3 regions of the Mesorhizobium sp. B2-4-17 genome follow, and region 1 is predicted to be linked to each of the others. Evidence: predicted binding sites of a transcription regulator. Region 1 holds the regulator's gene; each other region holds the start of a gene.
The links. Region 1 encodes PhoB, which activates phosphate uptake and scavenging genes when phosphate is short. Its sites were predicted from a motif close to TGTCATNNANCTGTCAT; they were not measured.
Positions count from the first base shown of each region.

Region 2: phnC (phosphonate ABC transporter ATP-binding protein) is a predicted target of PhoB. The motif match lies at 2,840-2,856, and genes of this name have one in related genera.
Region 3: FJ548_RS05300 (ceramide glucosyltransferase) is a predicted target of PhoB. The motif match lies at 2,478-2,494, and genes of this name have one in related genera.

Region 1 covers NZ_VFUX01000020.1:82,011-89,505, forward strand. The annotation lists gene FJ548_RS17280 (ATP-binding cassette domain-containing protein) at 1-395, opposite strand, end outside; gene FJ548_RS17285 (sugar ABC transporter permease) at 407-1,762, opposite strand; gene xylF (D-xylose ABC transporter substrate-binding protein) at 2,004-3,044, opposite strand; gene FJ548_RS17295 (ROK family protein) at 3,314-4,558, shown strand; gene phoB (phosphate regulon transcriptional regulator PhoB) at 4,571-5,260, opposite strand; gene phoU (phosphate signaling complex protein PhoU) at 5,376-6,083, opposite strand; gene pstB (phosphate ABC transporter ATP-binding protein PstB) at 6,109-6,912, opposite strand; gene pstA (phosphate ABC transporter permease PstA) at 6,909-7,495, opposite strand, start outside.
Region 2 covers NZ_VFUX01000027.1:28,867-36,361, reverse strand. The annotation lists gene phnK (phosphonate C-P lyase system protein PhnK) at 1-450, shown strand, start outside; gene phnL (phosphonate C-P lyase system protein PhnL) at 674-1,381, shown strand; gene FJ548_RS21160 (DapH/DapD/GlmU-related protein) at 1,378-1,995, shown strand; gene FJ548_RS21155 (DUF1868 domain-containing protein) at 2,082-2,792, shown strand; gene phnC (phosphonate ABC transporter ATP-binding protein) at 2,929-3,786, shown strand; gene phnD (phosphonate ABC transporter substrate-binding protein) at 3,934-4,842, shown strand; gene phnE (phosphonate ABC transporter, permease protein PhnE) at 4,898-5,854, shown strand; gene phnE (phosphonate ABC transporter, permease protein PhnE) at 6,012-7,379, shown strand.
Region 3 covers NZ_VFUX01000004.1:146,071-153,565, forward strand. The annotation lists gene argF (ornithine carbamoyltransferase) at 1-612, shown strand, start outside; gene FJ548_RS05290 (Hsp33 family molecular chaperone) at 754-1,788, shown strand; gene apaG (Co2+/Mg2+ efflux protein ApaG) at 1,982-2,374, opposite strand; gene FJ548_RS05300 (ceramide glucosyltransferase) at 2,586-3,737, shown strand; gene FJ548_RS05305 (O-succinylhomoserine sulfhydrylase) at 3,755-4,945, opposite strand; SAM riboswitch at 5,003-5,080, opposite strand; gene FJ548_RS05310 (2'-deoxycytidine 5'-triphosphate deaminase) at 5,172-6,266, shown strand; gene FJ548_RS05315 (hypothetical protein) at 6,304-6,756, opposite strand; gene araD1 (AraD1 family protein) at 6,772-7,495, opposite strand, start outside.

The sequences.
Region 1 (7,495 bases):
TTGCGCGCCTCGGCCTCCATCGCAACATCGTCGAGCGTGCCCCAGGCGGTCATCAACTCGCGGCCGAGAAACAAATTGGCGGCGGAGTCGACATTGTCGGCCAGCGCCAGCGTCTGGTAGATCGTCTCGATGCCGCATTTCTTGGCATCGCGCGGATTGGTGATCGTGGCTTCCTCGCCATTGACGAATATCTGCCCGGCGTCGCGCTTGTAGGCGCCGGAGAGGATCTTGATCAGCGTCGACTTGCCGGCGCCGTTGTGGCCGAGCAGCGCCACGACCTCGCCGGGGAAAAGATCGATCGAGGCGTCGTCGACGGCCCGGATGCCGCCAAAGGCGATCGAGATGTTGCGCATGTCGACCAGCGGCGGGCCGGCGGGAGCGTTTTTGTCAGCCATGATCGTATCCTCTAAACCCGCTTGCGATAGACGGTGTCGAGCCAGACGGCGATGACCAGCACGGCGCCGACGACGATGCTCTGCAGCGGCGAGTCGACACCGAGCAGCACCATGCCGGATTGCAGCGACTGCATCAGCAGCGCGCCGAGCATGGCGCCGATGATCGTTCCCGAACCGCCGGCAAGCGACGTGCCGCCGATGACGGCCGCGGCGATGACGAGCAGCTCGTCCAATGTTCCAAGCACATTGGTGGACGAGTTCTGCCGGGCTGACGAGATCGCGGCGGCGATCGTGGCCAGCACGCCCATGATCATGAACACCTTCATGGTGATCCAGCGCGTGTTGATACCGGCGAGATTGGCGGCCTCCGGATTGCCGCCGATGGCAAAGACATAGCGGCCGAAACGGGTGCGGTTGGTGATGAAGGTCATGATCAGCCCGACCGCAACCGCCATCAGCACCGGAATGGCGATGCCGTGAGCGATGAACAGGCCGCCCTCGGGCACGGTGATGTTGTTGGCGGCGGCGTATCTGTTCACGATGCCGATCGGCCACGGATAGGAGTTGGCCAGCCATACCGCGCCCATGATGGCAGCGCAGGTGACGGCGCCAAGCAGCGTCTCGGCCCAGATCGGGCGCAGCGGGAAACGGAAGCGCTTGCGTTGCACCCGCCCGTTGAAAAGCGCAAACACCACGGCGAGGCAGGCGACGATGCCGACGATCCAGCTCCAGGTGGCGCCGATCGATCCGGCCGGCCCGCCTCCCATCAGCTGGAAGGTGGCGTCGAGCGGCGCCACGGTCTGGCCGCTGGTGACCCACCAGGCAGCGCCGCGCCAGACCAGCAGGCCGCCCAGCGTGACGATGAAGGCGGGCACTTCGAGATAGGCGATGATGAAGCCCTGGAAGGCGCCGATCAGCAGGCCCAGGACCAGGCCGATGACCAGCGCGAGCACCCAGATCCACGGATTGCCGAGTTCAAGCCCGACGAACCGAACCAGGAAATGCACCTGGGCGAAACCCATGACCATGCCGATCAGGCCCTCGGCCGAGCCGACGGACAGGTCGATGTTGCGCATGACGATGACCAGCACCATGCCGCAGGCCATGATGGCGACCGCGGAGCTTTGTACGGAGAGGTTCCATAGATTGCGCGGCGTGAGGAAGGTGCGGCTGTCGAAATCGAGCGGATTGACGCCCAGACGCAGGCTCGAAATCACGTGCAGCCCCACCCAGATCAGCAACAGGGCGCCGATCATGCCGAGCATGCGGGTGTCGATCTCGGTTGCCTTCAGGAAGCGGGCGACCGCGCCGAGTTCCGAGGCGCGTGCGGTATCGACCTGCGGCGGGTTGGACGTCGTGTCGGTCATGATTTCCTCCCACTGGCCGCCGTCTGGCGCGGACGCCGGAGCCCAGCCTAGAAGCTATCCGCCTGATGCGGAAACACAAATCTTTTTGAGAAAACGCCGCCTTAAAGCAATTCCAGGAAAAGTGCGTAGCGGTTTTCCGTCCGGAATTGTGGGAAACAATGGGCTGGAACGGTTCAGCGATTCAAGAAACACTGAACCGTTCCAGGGCCGCGGCGTCTATATCTGAGAGAAACAGGCCAGCTTAGTTGCAGGCCGCGACGGTGCCGGCGGCGACGCCCGCGCAGACTTCGTCCTTCTTGATCCAGCCGGCATCGATGACGACGTTGAGATTGTCCTTGGTGATGGCGACCGGGGTCAGGAACAGCGACTTGACGGTGTTGCCGCCAGGCGTCGTGAAGTCCTTCACGCCGGCGATGTCGGTCATCTTCTTGCCGTCGGCCAGTTGCGAGGCGATCTCGGCGGCATTCCTGCCGAGCTCGCGCGCGTCTTTCCACACCGACACGGTCTGGGTGCCGAGCGCGATGCGGTTCAGCGCGGCGTGATCGCCGTCCTGGCCCGACACCGGCACTGTGCCGGCAAGGCCTTGCGCGGTCAGCGCCGCGACGACACCGCCGGCGGTGCCATCATTGGCGGCGACCACGGCATCGACCTTGTTGTCGTTGGCGGTCAGGAACTGCTCCATGTTCTTCTGGGCGTTGGCGGGCAGCCAGCCGTCCGTATAGGCCTCGCCGACATTCTTGATCTTGCCGCTGTCGATGGCCGGCTTGAGCACTTCCATCGAGCCCGAGAACAGGAAGTCGGCATTCGGATCGGCGCCCGAGCCCTTGATGAAGACGTAGTTGCCTTCCGGCTTGACCTTGAACACCGCGCGGGCCTGCATGCGCCCGACTTCCTTGTTGTCGAAGGTCAGGTAGAAGACGTCCTTGTTCTCGATCAGGCGGTCATAGCCGACGACCGGAATGCCTTCATCCAGCGCCTTCTGGACGGCCGGGCCGATGGCCGAGGCATCCTGCGCCAGGATGATCAGCGAATTGGCGCCCTGCGAGATCAGGCTCTCGACATCGGTGAGCTGCTTGCCGGGATTGGACTGTGCGTCGGCGGAGATGTACTTGTCGCCGGCGGCCTCGATCGCCTTCTTCATGGCGGCCTCGTCGGTCTTCCAGCGCTCTTCCTGGAAGTTGGACCAAGAAACGCCGATGACCTTACCCTTCGCCTGCGCGACCGACGCGAGCGTCAGTGACATGGCGACACCCGCCAGGATGGCGACTGCGAATCTCTTCATGATATCCTCCCTGCGCCGCGTATGGCGCGACCAAACTGACCCGAAGGCCGGCACAAAGGCTCTATTTTTTCGAGCCTCAAAAAAAATAGTGATGCATAGCCGGAAGGCTGTCAACAATGATTCTGATGGATTTTCAGGGCCGAGAACCTTTTTTCGGGCCCCGCAATAAATAAATGACATCGCCGGCCGCTTCTGCCAGTATTTGATCTGTTGCCGCAGTGTTCGAGGGGCACGACGAGCCGCGGCGACCGGGAGGATATTGGAAAGGCATGTCGGTCGGAATCCGCCACGACGATCTGCGCCGGCGCAACCGCGCAATGGTGATTGCGGCCGTGCGCCGGGCCGGCCAGCCCTCGCGCACCGAAATCGCCGCGACCACCGGCCTCAGCCACTCCACCATATCGGCGATTTCCTCTGATCTGATCGGCGAAGGTATCCTGGCCGAAGGCAAGCCGAGCGAGGCCGGCGCGCTCAAACGCGGCAGGCCGCAGGTCGGGCTTGGCCTCAATCCGGAAGCCGCAACGGTGATGACCGTGGTGCTGTCGCTGAATTTCCTGTCCGTCGCCGTCATCGACTATGCCGGCCAGGTCATATCAGAGGAACAGCGCCGGCTGGATACGCTGACCATGTCGCGCGATGCACTGATCGGCGAATGCGTCGCCATCGTGCGGCGGCGCCTGGAGGATCCCGACCTCGACGTGCGCAGCGTCGCCCGTATCGCGCTGGCGATCCAGGGCATCACCGACACCGATGCCCGGGCAATGCTGTGGTCGCCCATCACGCCGCAGACCGACATCGCCTTCGCCGACATACTCGAAGCCGAGTTCGGCATCCCCGCCACCGTGGAGAATGACTGCAACATGATGGCGGTGGCGCTGCGCTGGCGCGATCCGGAGCGCTACCGCGACGACTTCATCGCCATTCTCCTTTCGCACGGTATCGGCATGGGCCTGGTGCTGAAGGGCGAGCTCTTCACCGGCACCCATTCCTCGGGCGGCGAATTCGGCCATATGATCCATCGGCCAGGCGGCGCGCTCTGTCGCTGCGGGCGGCGCGGCTGCGTCGAAGCCTATGCCGGCAATTACGCCATCTGGCGCAACGCCAGGCAGCTCAGCGAGGACACCGAGCCGGTCGCCGATGTCAGCGACGCGCAGATGCGGGCGCTGGCGGCGACGGCGCGGCAAACGGACGGGCCCGAGCGCGAGGCCTACCGCAGGGCCGGCGAGGCGCTGGGCTACGGCCTCGGCAGCCTGTTCGCGCTGATCGATCCCGCCCCCGTCGCCATGGTCGGCGTCAGCGCCGCCGCCTTCGACCTGATCGAGCCGGCATTGCGCGAGGCCATCGCCCAGACCGCCGGCGGCCAGCACTCGAAATCGATTTCCTTCGACACCGAGCCCAACGAGTTGCCGCTGATCCGCGAGGGCTGCGCCATGCGGGCGCTGACCTTCGTCGACCAGGAGATTTTCGCGCCGGGCATGCAGGCGAAAGCCGGCTCCGGGAAGAACGTGGCCTGAATAAAGTCGCGCTCAATCCTCGCGGATTGCATACCCCGCACCACGAATGGTGCGGATGACGTCGGGCATGCGGCCGTTATTGACCGCCTTGCGCAACCGGCCGACATGCACGTCCACCGTGCGCTCGTCGATATAGATCGTCTCCCCCCAGACATTGTCGAGCAGCTGGCTGCGCGAGAACACCCGGCCGGGATGACGCATCATGAATTCGAGCAGGCGGAATTCGGTCGGCCCGAGCCGGATCTCGCTCTTCTTGCGGTAGACGCGATGTGATTCGCGGTCGAGCACGATGTCGCCCACCTTGAGCACGCTGGACAGCACTTCCGGCTTGGCGCGGCGCAGCAGCGCCTTGACCCTGGCCATGAATTCCGGTGTCGAGAACGGCTTGACCAGATAATCGTCGGCGCCGGTCGAAAGGCCGCGCACGCGGTCGCTTTCCTCGCCGCGCGCCGTCAGCATGATGATCGGCAGCCGCTCGGTCTCGGGCCGCATCCTTAGCCGGCGACAGAGTTCGATCCCGGACACCGCCGGCACCATCCAGTCGAGCACCAGGAGGTCGGGGACGTTCTCCTGCAGGCGAATCTCCGCCTCGTCGCCGCGCGGGACCACCTCGACCTGGTAGCCTTCCGATTCCAGATTGTAGCGGAGGAGCACGCCGAGTGGCTCCTCATCCTCCACCACCATGATGCGTGGCGCGATCATCGACTGGTCACCTCTAAGGCAATTCCAGGAAAAGTGTGAAGCGGTTTTCCGTCCGGAATTGCATGGAAACAAGAGAGAGAGCGGTTTTCCGTAAAACGGTGAACCGCTCTGACGATCAAGCCGCCGGCGCCGACATCGCCGTTTCGTCCTGCTTCGGACGATTCGCGGGCAGCTGCGTACCGGTCAGCACATAGTAGGCATTCTCGGCGATGTTGGTCACATGGTCGCCGATGCGCTCGAGATTCTTGGCGCAGAACAACAGATGCGTGCAAGCCGTGATGTTGCGCGGATCCTCCATCATGTAGGTGAGAAGTTCGCGGAACACGGAGGTGTATTTGACGTCGATACGTTCGTCATCGGCGCGCAGCTTGGCAAGGGCCTCGGCATCGTGCGCCGCATACTCCTCGATCACGCCCTGCACCTGGATCAGCACCAGCTGCGCCATGGCGTCGATGGAATGCGACAGGTCGCGCGGCGTGGTGGACAGGCCGACCGTACCGACGCGCTTGGCGATGTTCTTGGCAAGGTCGCCAATGCGTTCGAGGTCGCCGGCCATGCGGATCGACCCGACGACATGCCGCAGATCGTCGGCCATCGGCTGGCGCTTGGCGATCAGCGTGATGGCGCGGTCGTCGAGTTCGCGCTGGCGCGCGTCCATGATGACGTCGTCGGAGACAACGCGCTGTGCCAGCGCGTTGTCGGAGTTCAGCAGCGCCTTGGTGGCGCCGCCGACCATCGAGCTGGCGAGATCGCCCATGTCGCTGATCAGCCTGCTGATCTGTCCGAGATCCTCGTCGAAAGAAGCGACTGTGTGTTCGGCCATGATCCTGGTCCTCGTATGCGTGAGATCAGCCGAAGCGGCCGGTGATATAGTCCTGCGTGCGCTTCTCGCGGGGCGATGTGAAGATCTTCTCCGTACGATCGAACTCGACCAGCTCGCCCAGATACATGAAAGCCGTCTGGCGCGACACGCGCGCCGCCTGCTGCATGTTGTGGGTGACGATGACGATCGTGTAGTCGGCTTGCAGCTCGTCGATCAATTCCTCGATCTTGGCGGTCGACAGCGGGTCGAGCGCCGATGCCGGCTCGTCGAGCAGGATGACCTCCGGCTTCACCGCCACGGTGCGGGCGATGCAAAGACGCTGCTGCTGGCCGCCCGAAAGGCTGAGGCCGCTGGCGTTGAGCTTGTCCTTGACCTCGGTCCACAGAGCCGCGCGCTTCAGCGCCTGCTCGACACGGCCGTCCATCTCGGCCTTGCTGATCTTCTCATAGAGCCTGACGCCGAACGCGATGTTTTCATAGATCGACATCGGAAACGGCGTCGGCTTCTGGAACACCATGCCGATCTTGGTGCGTAGCAGGTTGAGGTCCTGCGAGCGGTCGAGAATGTTCCGGCCGTCAAGCAGCACCTGACCCTCGGCGCTCTGCCTCGGGTAGAGCTCGTAGATGCGGTTGAAGACGCGCAGCAGCGTCGACTTCCCACAGCCCGAAGGGCCGATGAAGGCGGTGACACTGCGCTCGGGCAGCGACAGGCTGATGTCCTTCAGCGCCTTCGACTGGCCATAGTAGAAATTGAGGTTCTTGACCTCGATCTTGGCCTTTTCCACGGCAGCCTCGGCCACGTTCAACTCGGTGGACAACATCGGTTTCATCTGTCCTCTCTGCGTCCGGTAAGACTGCGGGCGAAGATGCTCAGCCCGAGAACCGTTAGGGTGATTATAAGTGCGCCGGTCCACGCCAGTTGCTGCCATTCCTCGTAAGGGCTGAGAGCGAACTGGAAGATGGTGACAGGCAGGCTGGCCATCGGCGCGTTGAGATTGCTTGACCAGAACTGGTTGTTGAGCGCGGTGAAGAGCAGCGGCGCCGTCTCGCCGGAGATGCGGGCGATGGCCAGCAATATGCCGGTGACGATGCCGGAAAGCGCGGCACGATAGGCGACAGAGCGGATGACCACCCAGCGCGGTGCGCCGATCGCGGCGCCGGCCTCGCGCAAGGCGTTCGGCACCAGGTTGAGCATGTCCTCTGTGGTGCGCACCACCACCGGGATGACCAGGATGGCCAGCGCGACGGCGCCGGCGATGGCGGAGAAGTGCCCCATCGGCCGCACCAGCAACTCATAGACGAACAGGCCGATAACGATCGACGGCGCCGACAGCAGGATGTCGTTGATGAAACGCACCACCGTGGTCAGCTTCGAGAAGCGTCCGTATTCGGCCATGTAAGTACCGGCCAGCA
Region 2 (7,495 bases), on a different contig from region 1:
GCCAATGTCGGCGAACGGCTGATGGCCGTGGGCGACCGGCACTACGGCAAGATCCGCGCCACCGCCGTCGACTGGCTGTCGCGAGTCGAGATCGAGGAAGACCGCATCGACGACGAACCGCGCGCCTTTTCCGGCGGCATGCGCCAGCGCCTGCAAATCGCCCGCAACCTCGTCACCGGCCCACGCCTGGTGTTCATGGATGAGCCGACCGGCGGCCTCGATGTTTCCGTGCAGGCGCGCCTGCTTGATCTCTTGCGCGGGCTCGTCACCGATCTTGGCCTGGCCGCCATCGTCGTCACCCACGACCTCGCCGTGGCTCGGCTGCTGTCGCAGCGGATGATGGTGATGAAGGACGGCCGCGTCGTCGAAAGCGGCCTCACCGACCGCGTGCTCGACGACCCGCGCGCGCCCTACACCCAGCTTCTCGTTTCCTCGATTCTGCAGGTTTGATCATGCTCGCTCCGGCGTACCTCCCTCTGGCCTGCCGGCCATCTCCCCCTCAAGGGGGGAGATCAGCGGCTCTTTTGCCTCGCTCATTCTGCAACGTTGAAGATTGGCGAAAGCCGACGCGACATCCGATCTCCCCCCTTGAGGGGGAGATGGCCGGCAGGCCAGAGGGGGGCGCTTGGCTCCACGCAGGATCACTATCGAATGGCGACCGGAGGACTTTCTGATGCCAACCCCGCTCGTTGTCTCCGATGTCGCCAAAAGCTTCACCATGCATCTGCGCGACGGCATCAAATTGCCGGTCGTCGCAGCTGTTTCGTTCTCGATCAAGGCTGGCGAATGCACGGTGCTAGGCGGTCCCTCCGGGGCCGGCAAGAGCTCGATCCTGAAAATGCTTTACGGCAACTATGCCGTCGACGAAGGCCAGATCATCGTCAGCCATGAAGGCGGCCTGATCGATCTCGCCAGTGCCAGCCCGCGCACCGTGCTGGCCGTGCGCCGGCAAACCATCGGCTATGTAAGCCAGTTCCTGCGCACCGTGCCGCGCGTCTCGGCGCTCGATGTCGTCGCCGAACCGCTGGTCGAGCGGGGTGAGGAACGCGAGGAGGCGCGTGGCAAGGCACGCGACTTGCTGGCGCAGCTCAATTTGCCGGAAAAACTGTGGGCGCTTCCACCGGCCACCTTCTCGGGCGGCGAACAGCAGCGCGTCAACATAGCGCGCGGCTTCATCACCGAGCATCCGATCCTGCTGCTCGACGAGCCGACCGCCTCGCTCGACGCCAGGAACCGCGACGTGGTGATCGAACTCATCGCCGCCAAGAAGGCAGCGGGCGTCGCGCTGCTCGGCATCTTCCACGACCATGATGTCCGAGAGGCGGTCGCCGACCGCGTCATCGACGTGACAGCTTTCGCTCCGGGAAAACTCGCCGCATGACCAGGAAGTTATCCGAGACACCGTTGGTCCACCCGACGGCGGAGGTACACAATTCGACACTCGGCCGCTGGACCGAGATCGCCGACCGCAGCCGGGTTTCGGAGAGCGAGCTCGGCGACTATTCCTACATAATGCAGGACTGCGCCGTCTGGTGCGCGACGATCGGCAAGTTTGCCAACATTGCGGCAAGCGTGCGCCTCAACGCCACCAACCACCCGACCTGGCGGCCGACGCTGCATCACTTCACCTACCGCGCCTCGGACTATTGGGACGATGCCGAGCACGAGAGCGAGTTTTTTGCGCAGCGCCGTGCCAAACGCGTCACCATCGGTCACGACACCTGGCTCGGTCACGGCTCGACCGTGCTGCCCGGCGTCACCGTCGGCGACGGCGCCGCGGTCGGCGCCGGTGCGGTGGTCTCCAGGGATGTCGCGCCTTACACCATCGTCGCCGGCGTGCCGGCCAAACCGATCCGCGAGCGCTTCGACCGCCGCACCGCTGAGCGCTATCAGGCGCTGGCCTGGTGGGACTGGGACCATGCGAGGCTGCGTGCTTCGCTCGACGATTTTCGCGAACTCGAGGCCGAGGCGTTTCTGGAGAAGTACGGCGGATAACTCAGTGCATCGTTGTTGAGGAGGGGTCCGTTTCATACCCTTGACACAGGACTCGGACAGGAGGCCATCTCCCCAAGGAGATCGAAATGCCCGACACCGTCAGATCCTCGCTCGCCGGATTCTTTGCCGGCTCCAATCCGACGCCGCCGGCGCACCTTGGCACGCGCTACGATGCATCGGGCAACTTTCTCCTCGAGCCCGGCAACACCGTCGTCAGCCATCTGGTCAGCGGCTCGCCCTCCGAAGCGGTGGTGCTGGCCGTGCGCGATCGGATGATGGCAATGCCGGACGCCGACCGCCTTGCCTTCACGCCGGTCTCCAGCCTGCACATGACGCTGTTCCAGGGCATCATCGAATATCGCCGCCGCTTGCCTTACTGGCCACAGGACGTGCCGCTCGACACCAGCATCGACGCCATGACCCGCCTCTATCTGGAACGCCTGAAGGGTTTCGAAGGCTTGCCTCCCTTCAACATCAAGGTTATCGAGGTCGTGCCGACCGGCCTTACCGTTGCCGGCGCGACGGACGAGGACGTGCGCATCATGCGCGAATGGCGCGACGCACTCGCGGTGGCGTTCGGATACCGGCACCCTGATCACGAAACCTACGTCTTTCACATCACCTTCGCTTATCAGATCCAACGGTTTGCGGATGACAGGGCGTCGGCATGGCAGGCGCTGTTCGACGATTGCCTTGCGCTTTTCGTACGGCAGGCCCCGGTGATCGAGATCAAGCATCCCGCATTCTGTGCGTTCCATGACATGAAGCATTTCGAGGAACTGCTGGTGCTCGGCTGATCGTCCCCTCCAAACGCCTGGCGCAGGCCTGTGGGTAGTAACAAAACTGACATCAATCCGACACCGCAGGTTCATGGCGCTGCGCTAGCGAAGACCCAACAGACCTTCAATCGCGACTGGACTGGAGCCCGGCCCCATGTCAGCTACCTCTGCCACGCTCGAAATCCGCGGTGTCAGCCGACGATTTGGCAAGAACACCGCCGTCAGCGACGTCAACATCTCGATCCCGCAGGGTCAGATGGTTGGTATCATTGGCCGTTCCGGCGCTGGCAAGTCGACCCTTCTTCGCATGATCAACCGTCTTGTCGATCCCAGCCAGGGGTCGATTTTTTTTGACGGCGCCGAGGTCTCCAGGCTGCGTGGTTCGCCACTGCGGCGCTGGCAGCGCGACTGCGCCATGATCTTCCAGCAGTTCAACTTGGTGCCGCGTCTCGACGTGCTGACCAACGTGCTGCTCGGCAAACTAAACCATCGTTCGACCCTGTCCAATCTTCTGGGCATGTTCTCGCGCGCCGAATGCGCCGAGGCGGTCGCGGCGCTGGAACGGCTCGACATCGCGCCCACGGCGCTCCAGCCCGCCGGCACGTTGTCGGGCGGACAGCAGCAGCGCGTCGCGATAGCCCGCGCCATGATGCAGCAGCCCAAGGTGATCCTCGCCGACGAGCCGATCGCCTCGCTCGACCCGCTCAATGCCAAGGTGGTTATGGATTCGCTGCAGGACATCAACCTTCGCGAAGGCATCACCGTCGTCACCAACCTGCACACGCTGGACACCGCCCGCGCCTATTGCAACCGAATCATCGGCATGGCCGCCGGCAAGGTCGTCTTCGACGGTCCGCCCGAAGAACTCGACCGCGACGCCGTGCGTCTTGTCTACGGCGCCGATGCCAATGGCAGCGAAATCTCGGAGGCCATCACCTCGACCAGCGTTGCCTACAAACAAAAGATTACCGCATCCGCCGGACCGCTCGAACCCGCTTTCCCGGGATACTGAGCCCATAATCCCGAAAAGTGGAATTCGTTTTTCGGGAAAGATCATGGGCCAAGAAAAGCCGTACTGGATCGTCCGCCCGCGTCAAGGGCACCGTCAAAATCAAGAACGCTGCCGGCGCGGGGCCGGAACCTACAGGAGAGACGTCATATGTTCAGGAAAATGATTTTTGGCGCCGTTTCGGTGCTCGCGATGGCCACCAGCATGGCCCATGCCGCCGACATGAAAGAATTCCGCGTCGGCATTCTCGGCGGTGAAAACGAGACCGACCGCCTGCGCAACTACCAGTGCCTGGCTGACCACCTGAAGACCGAGTTCGGCTTCGAGAAGGTCTCGCTGTTTCCCGCCGCCGACTATGACGGCGTCATCCAGGGCCTGCTCGGCGGCACGCTCGACTTCGCCGAGCTCGGCGCTTCCGGCTATGCCAGCGTCTACATCAAGGACCCGAAAGCCGTCACCCCGATCCTCACCACCAAACAGACCGACGGTTCCACCGGCTACTACTCGATCGGCATGGCGCTGAAGTCCTCGGGCATAAAGGACATCATGTCGGCCAAGGGCAAGAAACTCGGCTACGCCGACCCGGACTCGACCTCGGGCTATCTGATCCCGCTGACCCAGATTCCGAAGACCACCGGCATGCCGAACGATAGCTTCTTCGCTTCGACCCAGTTCAACGGCGGCCATGAGAACAACGTTCTGGCCGTGCGCGACGGCAAGGTCGATGTCGCGGTCGACGATTCCTCGGGCATCGGCGACTTCAAGAACGGCTACAGCTCCGGCACCTTCCACAAGGAAGTCGCCAAGGGCGCCGTCGACCCTAACGACTTCGTCGAAGTCTGGCGCTCGGGCCTGATCCCGAACGGCCCGCTGGTCGTGCGCACCGCGCTCGGCGACGAGATGACTGCAAAGCTCACGGCCTTCTTCACCGACCTGCCCAAGAAGGACAAGGCTTGCTTCGAAGGCGTCGAAGGCGGCGATTTCACCGGTTACGTTCCGGTGAAGCCGGACTTCTACAGCGTCATCGTCGAAGCCCGTAAGGCAGCCATCGGCGGCTGATGATGAAATCGGAAAGGGCGGTGCTGAAAGCGCCGCCCTTTTTGCATCCCCGATCATGACCCTTTCCGTTCCCGCCCCTTCCGGCGCCCCCCACCAGATGGCTGATGCCTGGCGACGCCAGACGTCGCTTCGCCGCTTCTATACGGCGTTGGGCGTCGCCCTGCTGCTCGTGGCGATGTTCGCCAGCATGTGGTTCGCCGACGAAGCCAATGCCGGGCATTTCTTCGACCGGCTGCCCCACCTTCTGGATTTCCTGAGCTGGCTTGTTCCCAAGGATTGGAACGACGTCTGGCGGGCCCTGTTCGACATCGCCTCGCCACATGATACCGGCACCCAGGAATTCAACTTCCCGCTCGGCCGCGTCTATGTCTGGGGCGGGTTCTACGTCCCCGAATATTTCGAGCTGATGCTGACCACCGTGAATGTGGCGCTGGTCTCGACCTTCGTCGGCTTCGTCTTTGCCGTGCCGTTCTCCTTCATCGCGGCGCGCAATCTGACGCCCCATCCGGTGCTGCGGCTGATCGTCAAGCGGTTCATGGAACTGCTGCGCGCCTTCCCCGAGATCGTCATCGCCGGCCTGTTCGCGGCCATCGTCTCGATCGGTCCGATCGCCGCCATCATCGCCATCGGCCTGCACTCCATCGGCGCATTGGGCAAGCTGTTCTACGAAATCAACGAGAACATCGACATGCGTCCCGAGGAGGGCCTGCGCGCCGTCGGCGCCAACTGGTTCGAGCGGGTGCGCTTCGCCGACCTGCCGCAAGTGCTGCCCAATTTCATGTCCTACACGCTGCTCAGAATCGAGATTAACGTGCGCGCTTCGACCATCATCGGCGCGGTCGGCGGCGGCGGTATCGGCGAGGAACTGAAGCTCTCCATCTCGCGTGGCTTCGGCGCCAAGACGCTGGCGCTGGTCCTGCTCCTGTTCACCACCATTTTCCTCGTCGACCAGTTCTCCGCCTGGCTGCGCCGTAAGCTGGTCGGCGAACAGGCTTTTATGATGAACGCCTAGAGCCGGATGATTTCAGGTCGAGTCGACCTGAAATCTGAATCCGTCTCTAAATCAAAAAGCTAGAGCATGATGTCGTCCGAAAACCGCTTCACACTTTTCGGCATCATGCTCTAGACCGTTTTTCGGAAGAGATCATGGTCAACCAGAAAGACAAGACATGGCCGCGATGACCGCCGACGAAATCCTGTCGATCGAGGAGCGTTACCCGCAGGTGTTCCGTCGCCCGGCCTACAAGCGCTACGGCCCGCTGTTCCTGGTCACGGGCACAATGCTGTACCTCGTCTATGCGATGTGGTTCTTCAGCCTGCCTCAGGTGCTGAGGGAATCGCACTGGGAGCGCCTGCCGCTCTTCCTTACACAGTGGATCAGCTACGACCTGCAGCCGGAATTCCGTCTTGATCAACCCGAGATCACGCCAAAATATCCGCGCTTCTCAGCCCTTGGCGATAATCCGAACCCCGACTGGGTGATCAGGAACCCGGACGGCACTTTCACCGTGCAAATAGATGGGCCGGCAAAATCCGTCACCTTCGACAAGACGCAGGCGACGATTACCGCCCACGGCCAGACGGTTCCCGTCTCGCTGACCAGTGGCAAGCCGGTGGTCGAGGGCCAGGTGCCGGACTGGATCACCGCGCATGATGACGAGGTGGTGGCCAGTATGGGTTTCGTCGGCGAGGTCCGCGTCACCGTTGATCGCGTCAAGGTGCGCAAGCGCTTCCTCGGCTGGGCGAATTTCGTCTTCGACACACGCTCGCCCTTCTTCGGCAAGCCAGCCGGCGAAGTGATCTCGCTGATCGTGTCGGGTCCCGAACTGAAGCCGGGCACCTCGAACCTCGCGCTCGCCGGCGATAACATCTGGAACAACGCCCAATGGCAGCACGGCGATGTCTGGACGAAGCTGCTGCAGACCATCGTCATGGCGTTTCTCGGCACGCTTCTCGGCGGCATCGTCGCCTTCCCGCTGGCCTTCTTCGCCGCCCGCAACATCACGCCGAGCGGCGCGCTCAGCCAGGTGCTCAAGCGCTTCTTCGATTTCATGCGCTCCGTCGACATGCTGATCTGGGCGCTGTTCTTCACCCGCGCCTTCGGCCCCGGGCCGCTGGCCGGCAGCGCGGCGATCTTCTTCACCGAGATCGGCACGCTCGGCAAAGTCTATTCGGAAGGTCTTGAGAACATCGACGACAAACCGCGCGAAGGCATCAAGTCGACCGGTGCCAACGGCCTGCTGGTGCAGCGTTATGGCGTAATGCCGGAAGTCATACCCATCTTCATCAGCCAGACACTCTACCAATGGGAATCCAACACAAGGGGCGCGACCATTATCGGCGCCGTCGGTGCCGGCGGCATCGGCCTGAAATTGTGGGAAGCCATGCGCACCAACTCCAACTGGGCCAACGTCTTCTACATGGTGCTGCTGATCCTGCTGGTCGTCTTCATCTTCGACAACATCTCGAACTTCCTGCGCCGTAGGCTGAGCCGGACCATCCACGACTACAACAGGATGCAAGCCCGGCAGGGGTGATCAACGCCCTGCTTGGTAGCGGCCCGCGCCGCCTTCGTCATCCACGGGCGGAGCAAGGAGCGAAGCGACGCGGCGCAGACCCGAGGATCCATGCCGTGACCTAAGCCGTAGAATAT
Region 3 (7,495 bases), on a different contig from region 1:
ATCATGATCCGCACCACCTCGCATGAGCGGCTGCTGGAGTTGACCGAGAATGCCACTGTTCCGGTGATCAACGGCCTGACCGACGACACCCATCCTTGCCAGCTGATGGCCGATATCATGACCTTCGAGGAGCATCGCGGTCCGGTTGCCGGCAAGACCATCGCCTGGACCGGCGACGGCAACAATGTGCTGCATTCGCTGCTCGAAGCGTCGGCGCGTTTCCGCTTCAACCTGAATGTCGCAGTGCCCGAGGGCAGCGATCCGTTCGAAAGATATGTCGACTGGTCAAAGGCCAATGGCGGCAGGATCAGCTTCGCCCGCTCGGCCGAAGAAGCCGTCGACCAGGCGGATTGTGTGGTCACCGACAGCTGGGTGTCGATGGGCCAGGAGCATCGTGCACGCGGCCACAACGTCTTCCTGCCCTATCAGGTCAATGCGGCGCTGATGGCCAAGGCAAAGCCGGACGCCCTGTTCATGCATTGCCTGCCGGCGCATCGCGGCGAGGAGGTGACCGACGAGGTCATGGACGGGCCGCATTCGGTGGTCTTCGACGAGGCCGAGAACCGACTCCATGCCCAGAAGGCCGTGCTCGCCTGGTGTCTTGGTGCTTGAAGTGTCTTGGTGCTCGAAGTGTCTGGACGTTTGAAGTGTCATGGCGCTGGTCTGGGCGCTTGATCCGCGGAGGCGCGATCCCTATCTGCGCCGCATCACGCAAATCAAGCGCGTTTGGACGCATGTGCCCACCGGGGCCGCATGGCCGCGCCCTGGAGCTTTGTCATGTTGGAAACCCATCAAGTGACTGAACATCACCCCAAACTCGGCGAGTTCGGCTACGCTGGCGACGACCATGTCGTGCCTTTCGAGGTCGGTCCGCTCGACGTACGCGGCCGCACCGTGCAACTCGGGCCGATGCTCGACGCCATCCTCGGCCGCCATGACTATCCCGAGCCGGTTGCCCGCCTGCTTGCGGAAGCCTGTGTGCTCACGGTGCTGCTCGGCACCTCGCTCAAATTCGAGGGCAAGTTCATCCTGCAGACCCGCACCGACGGGCCGGTCGACATGCTGGTGGCGGATTTTTCCACGCCCTCGGCGCTGCGCGCCTACGCGCGCTTCGATGCGGATCGGCTCGAGGCACTGGTCGCGGCCGGCGAGACGTCCCAGCAGACGCTGCTTGGCAGCGGTGTGCTGGCGCTGACCATCGACCAGGGCGCCCATACGCAACGCTATCAGGGCATCGTCCAGCTCGACGGCGAAACACTGGAAGACGCGGCACGCACCTATTTCCGTCAGTCGGAACAGATTCCGACCGACATCAGACTCTCCGTGGCCAAGCTGCTGACGCCCGGCGTCGGCGGCGCGCGCGAGCAGTGGCGTGCCGGCGGCATCCTGGCGCAGTTCCTGCCGCAGGCGTCCGAGCGCATGCGCGTCCCGGACCTGCATGGCGGCGATGGCGATCCGCGCGAGGAGATCCATGATCCCACGGACAATTCCTGGCAGGAATTGCTGGCGCTGCTCGGCACCATCGAACCGACGGAACTGATCGATCCCACGATCGGCGCCGAGCGGCTGCTTTACAGGCTGTTCCACGAGCACGGCGTGCGCGTCTTCGGCGGCGTCCCCGTCGCCGACCAGTGCTCATGCTCCAGGGACAAGATCCGCGGCATCCTCGAAGGCTTCTCCGCGCAGGAGATCAGGGACAGCACCGAGGACGGCGGCATCCATGTCGCCTGCGAATTCTGCTCGAAGCAATATGACTTCGACCCGGCGGAATTCGCGGCGGCGAAGTGAAATACCGGTCTTCTCCCCTTTCACGGGGAGAAGGTGCCGGCAGGCGGATGAGGGGCAGCGCAACCTTCGGCAGTGATCGCGCGGATCCACCCAGCGCTTGTATGTTCCCACGAGCTGCCGCCCTCGTTGCCCTGATGGGCATTTCTCCCCGAATAGTGACGCCATCGCAGCGGACCTCGCCAATCGCCGAGGTCTAATTCACGGTCCGCTTTGTCCCCGGCAGGTCGAGCGAGAAGGCGGGGATGGCGATGTCGAACGTCTCGCCGCGTTTGTTGCGCATCGTGTAGTGCCCGACCATGATCCCTGACGGCGTCGAGAGCGGGCAGCCGGACGTGTATTGATAGCTGTCGCCGGGGTTGAGTTCGGGCTGGTCCCCGACAACGCCCGGCCCGCGCACCTCCTCGACCCGGCCCGCTCCGTCGGTGATGTGCCAATAGCGCGACAGAAGCTGCACGAACTCGTCCGACTGGTTGTCGATCGTTATCTGATAGCCCCAGACGTAGCGGTTCTCCGAAGGGTCCGAACGATCCTCGAGATAGAACGGCCTGACCTGCACTTCAATGTTGCGCGTGACGGCGCGGTACATGAGCGGCTCCAAAACAATCCGGTACCTTTCGGCGCTCCCAGCGAGCAGGTCAACGTGCGCGTCTTGTCGCGCGTGACCCTGAAAGGCAGGTGGCGGCAAAGAATGTCATTTAAGTGACACATGACAATGGTGGTGTGGGCGACTCGGCGCTCTGCCGACCTGTTGAAACGGCCGTCACGCGCGCCGTCTTTTCTGGAGTGACCAGATCTCGATGGAACTCACTCTCATAGCCGCCTCGCTCTCGACCGCACTCATCCTTTCAAACGCCGCCAGCATTGCGCTTGCCACCTCACAGCTGAAACGGCGCACTACGATCGCACCGCCAGCCGGCAAATCGCTGCCGGTGTCGATTGTCGTACCATCGCGTGGCGTCGAGCCGTTCACGCACGAGACACTGGAGCGCGCCTTCTCGCTTGACTGGCCGCGCTATGAACTGATCTTCTGCGTCGCCCATGCGGACGATCCGGTGGTCACGCTGATCCGTGCCACCATGGGGCGCTTTCCCAAAGTGCCAGCCCGCCTGTTGATCGGCGATGACCGTATCAGCGCCAATCCCAAGCTCAACAATTGTGTCAAGGGCTGGGAAGCGGCGCGCCACAACTGGGTCATTCTTGCCGATTCCAACGTGCTGATGCCGAGGGACTACATTCAGCATTTGATGGCGGCATGGCGGCCGGATACCGGCCTTGTCTGCTCGACGCCGATCGGTTCGCGGCCCGATGGCTTCTGGGCTGAGGTCGAATGCGCCTTTCTCAACACGCTGCAGGCGCGCTGGCAATATGCCGGCGAGGCGCTTGGGCTAGGCTTTGCCCAGGGCAAGAGCATGCTGTGGAACAAGCCCATGCTGGATGCCAATGGCGGCATTCGCGCGCTGGCCGCCGAGATCGCCGAGGACGCCGCCGCGACCAAGCTGGTGAACGGGCTTGGCCTGCGCGTCAATCTCGTTGCCGCGCCTTTCGAGCAGCCGCTCGGCCGGCGCACGCTTGGCGAGATCTGGTCGCGCCAGGCCCGCTGGGCTCGCCTGCGCCGCGTCACCTTCCCGCTGTTCTTCGCGCCTGAAATCCTGACTGGTGCCGTGGTGCCGCTGCTGCTTGCGCTGGCCGCGGCGGCAAGCGCCGGCTTCAGCCTGCCGCTCACGGCCATCGCCGTTTTGGCGGCCTTCTACCTTCCGGAATGTGCCCTGGCCTGGTCCAAGGGCTGGTACCTGTCATCGCGCATCGTCGCGGCGATCATGGTGCGCGACCTCATCCTGCCGGCGATGTGGGCACGTGGCTGGCTCGGCGGCGCCGTCGACTGGCGCGGCAATGCGATGACCATCGGCACCAAGGCGACCGAACTGGAGGAGACGCCGTCGAGCGCCTGAAGCCGCGTAGGCAGGCCTTACTTGGCCGTCTGCAACGCCTGCGCGATGTCTTCCAGAAGGTCGTCGGTATCCTCAAGGCCGACCGACAGCCTGAGCGTACCTGGCCCGATGCCGAGTTCGGCGCGGGCCTCGTCCGTCAGGTTCTTGTGGGTGGTCGTCGCCGGATGCGTGATCAGGCTCTTGGCATCGCCGAGATTGTTCGAGATCAGCACGATGTCGAGCGCGTTCTGCAAGGCGAAAGCCGCCTGCTTGCCGCCCTTGACGTCGAGGCAGATCAGCGTCGAGCCGCCCGACATCTGCTTCTTGACGATATCCGCCTGCGGATGGTCGGCGCGGCCGGGATAGATCACGCGGGCGATCTGCGGCTGCTCGGCGAGGAAGTCGGCGATCTTGCCGGCGCTTTCCGTCTGTTGGCGCACGCGCAGCGGCAGCGTCTCCAGGCCCTTCAGCAGCGTCCAGGCATTGAAGGGCGACAGGCTGGGGCCGGTATGGCGGAAATAGTCGTGCAGGTTCTTGTCGATCCACTCCTTGTCCGACAGGATCACGCCGCCCAGACAGCGGCCCTGGCCGTCGATGTGCTTGGTCGCCGAATAAACGACGATGTGGGCGCCGAGCTGCAGCGGCTTCTGCTGCAAAGGCGTGGCGAAGACATTGTCGACGACAAGCCGTGCGCCGATCGAATTGGCAAGTGCGGCGACTGCCGTGATGTCGACCACTTCCAGCGTCGGGTTGGTCGGGCTTTCCAGGAAGAACAGCTTGGTGTTCGGCCTCACCGCCTTTTCCCAGTTGGCGATGTCGGTGCCGTCGACCAGCGTCGCCTCGATGCCGTAGCGCGGCGCCAGCGTCTCGACCACCCAGCGGCAGGACCCGAACAGCGCGCGCGCCGCCACGATGTGGTCACCGGCCTTGACGCTGCACAGAAGCGCCGCCGTTACCGCAGCCATGCCGGATGCCGTGGCGCGGGCATCCTCCGCACCTTCCAGCGCACACATGCGCTTCTCGAACATATCGACGGTCGGATTGGCGTAGCGCGAATAGATGAAGCCCGGTTCCTCGCCCTTGAAACGGGCTTCGGCGGCCTGCGCCGTCTCATAGACATAGCCCTGGGTCAGGTATATCGCCTCGGAGGTCTCGCCGAAGCCGGAACGCAGGGTCCCGCCATGCACGAGGGCTGTCTGAGGCTTCCAGTTGCGCTTCTTGGTGCTCATTGCTTTTGTTCCAGACACAAAAAAACCGGCCGCGAAAGTCGCAACCGGTCCATACGGCCTTGCGGCCCGACGGTCCTTTAGCGACTTGTTTAACGTGGCTGCAAGCCGACCGGCCAAATCACCACGGGATAACGACCCTTTAGACCCGCGCCACGCTTGCGTCAATTGCCGGCTTCATTAAGAGGGTTGTACCAGACCTCGCCCGGCCTTCGAGCGGAGCAAGACTTTGCGGCAGACAGGCATTCTTCCCGATCAGGACATTTCGGCGCTGTTCCAGTCCGGCGCGCTGAAGTCGCCACGCGCGCTCGATGTCGACCAGATCCAGCCGGCGAGCCTTGATCTCAGGCTCGGCGACAAGGCATGGCGGGTGCGGGCTTCCTTTCTGCCCGGTCCAAGCCACAAGGTTTCGGAAAAGCTCGATCGGCTGCAGCTTCACGAGATCAACCTGACCGAGGGCGCGGTGCTGGAAACCGGCTGCGTCTACATCGTGCCGCTGCTCGAAAGCCTGGCATTGCCAGCCGACATTTCTGCATCGGCCAATCCGAAAAGTTCGACCGGGCGGCTGGACATCTTCACCCGTGTCATGACCGACCGGGGGCATGAGTTCGACAAGATCGCCGCCGGCTATACCGGTCCGCTCTATCTGGAAGTCAGCCCGCGCACCTTCCCGATCGTCGTGCGCACCGGCTCGCGCCTGTCGCAGATCCGTTTCCGAACGGGCAATGCGCTGCTCTCGGAAGCCGAACTGCATGAATTGCACCGCGCCGAGATGCTGGTCGCCACCGAACCGCCGAACATTTCGGGCGGGGGCATCGCGCTGTCGATCGACCTCAATGGCGACAGTGACGGGTTGATCGGCTATCGCGGCAAGCATCACACCGGTCTCGTCGATGTCGACAAGCGCGCGGCGCAGGATGTCCTCGATTTCTGGGAGCCGATCCACAAGAGCGGCGCCGGCGAACTGGTGCTCGATCCCGATGAGTTCTACATCCTCGTCAGCCAGGAAGCGGTACATGTGCCGCCGCTCTACGCCGCCGAGATGACGCCGTTCGACCCGCTGGTCGGCGAGTTCCGCGTCCACTATGCCGGCTTCTTCGATCCGGGTTTCGGCCATTCGGCGGCCGGCGGCACCGGCAGCCGGGCGGTGCTCGAAGTGCGCAGCCACGAAGTGCCGTTCATCCTCGACCACGGCCAGATCGTCGGCCGGCTGGTCTACGAGCACATGCTGAAGCGGCCGCAGGCGCTCTACGGCACCGATCTCGGCTCCAACTACCAGGCGCAGGGCCTCAAGCTCTCAAAGCATTTCCGCGCCGCGCGCTGATCCAGGCGAGATTCAGTAGGGATCGACCCCAATCCCGTCAGCTGCGAAACAAATACTCCGTCGCGGCGCCAAGACAGGAATGAAAGTGGCCGATAAACAGCAGTTCGCGTACGGACAAGCGCTTTCGACCCCAAAATCCCTCGGTCTGCTTCTCCTCATCGAGCGGAGAGCTCGCCCCTGAATCCAGAGGGAACAACTGCTTGTCGAGGCATCCGAGGACATGGGCTCTGGCGGAGTCGATACCGCAGGGCCCGGCATTGTCATTCAGCTTGTCAGCGCGAAGCGCGGAGGTCATGCGATCCGCGTTGCGCATCAGAAAGCTGGTTTGTGTCTTCGAGTAACCCGTCGCCAGAAGCCGGTTCGTCATTGCTGAGCGAGCTTCGCGGTAGGATTGTGCGCTGCATTGACCAGCGCTGTAAGTGGCAACGGAAGAGCAGGCGAGGAACAGAGCCACGCCCGCCAACAGATTGCCACGCCGTGTCACGCGCATTTTTTCTCAGCTATCTCAAAGCGCCTTCACGACCACACTCACCGGCTGCTCGATCTCCAGCGGATTGCGCAGCGGCAGTCCGAAATCCCCGGCCTCGATCTCGAACACGTCGCCGGCCTCGGTCCTGATGCCATCGGCGAAGGACAATGTCGCCGTGCCGAACATATGCACATGCACATCGCCCGGCTGGCGGAACGCCGAATATTTGAAATGATGGTGTTCGAGATTGGCGATGGTGTGCGACATGTTGGCTTCGCCCGACAGGAACGGCTTTTCCCACAGCGTCTTGCCGTCGCGCACGATGCGCGATGTGCCGCGGATGTCGGAAGGCAGCTCGCCGATCAGGATCTCCGGCCCGAACGAGGCGTTGCGCAGCTTGGAATGGGCTAGGAAGAGATAGTTCACGCGCTCGGTCACATGGTCGGAAAACTCGTTCGACAGCGTGAAGCCGACGCGGAACGGCGCGCCGTCGTCGCCGATGACATAGATGCCGGCGATCTCGGGTTCTTCGCCGGCGTCCCTGGCGAACGCCGGTGACAGGAGCGCGGCACCCGGCGCCACCGCCATCGTGCCGTTGCCCTTGTAGAACCATTCCGGCTGCACGCCGACCTGGCCCTTCGCCGGTTTGCCGCCTTCCAGGCCCATGCGGAACATCTTCATGGAATCGGTGAGCTGTTCCTCGCCGTCGGTGCTGAGCTTCCTGTGCATGGAATCGCGCGTCGCCGCCGAACCGAGATGC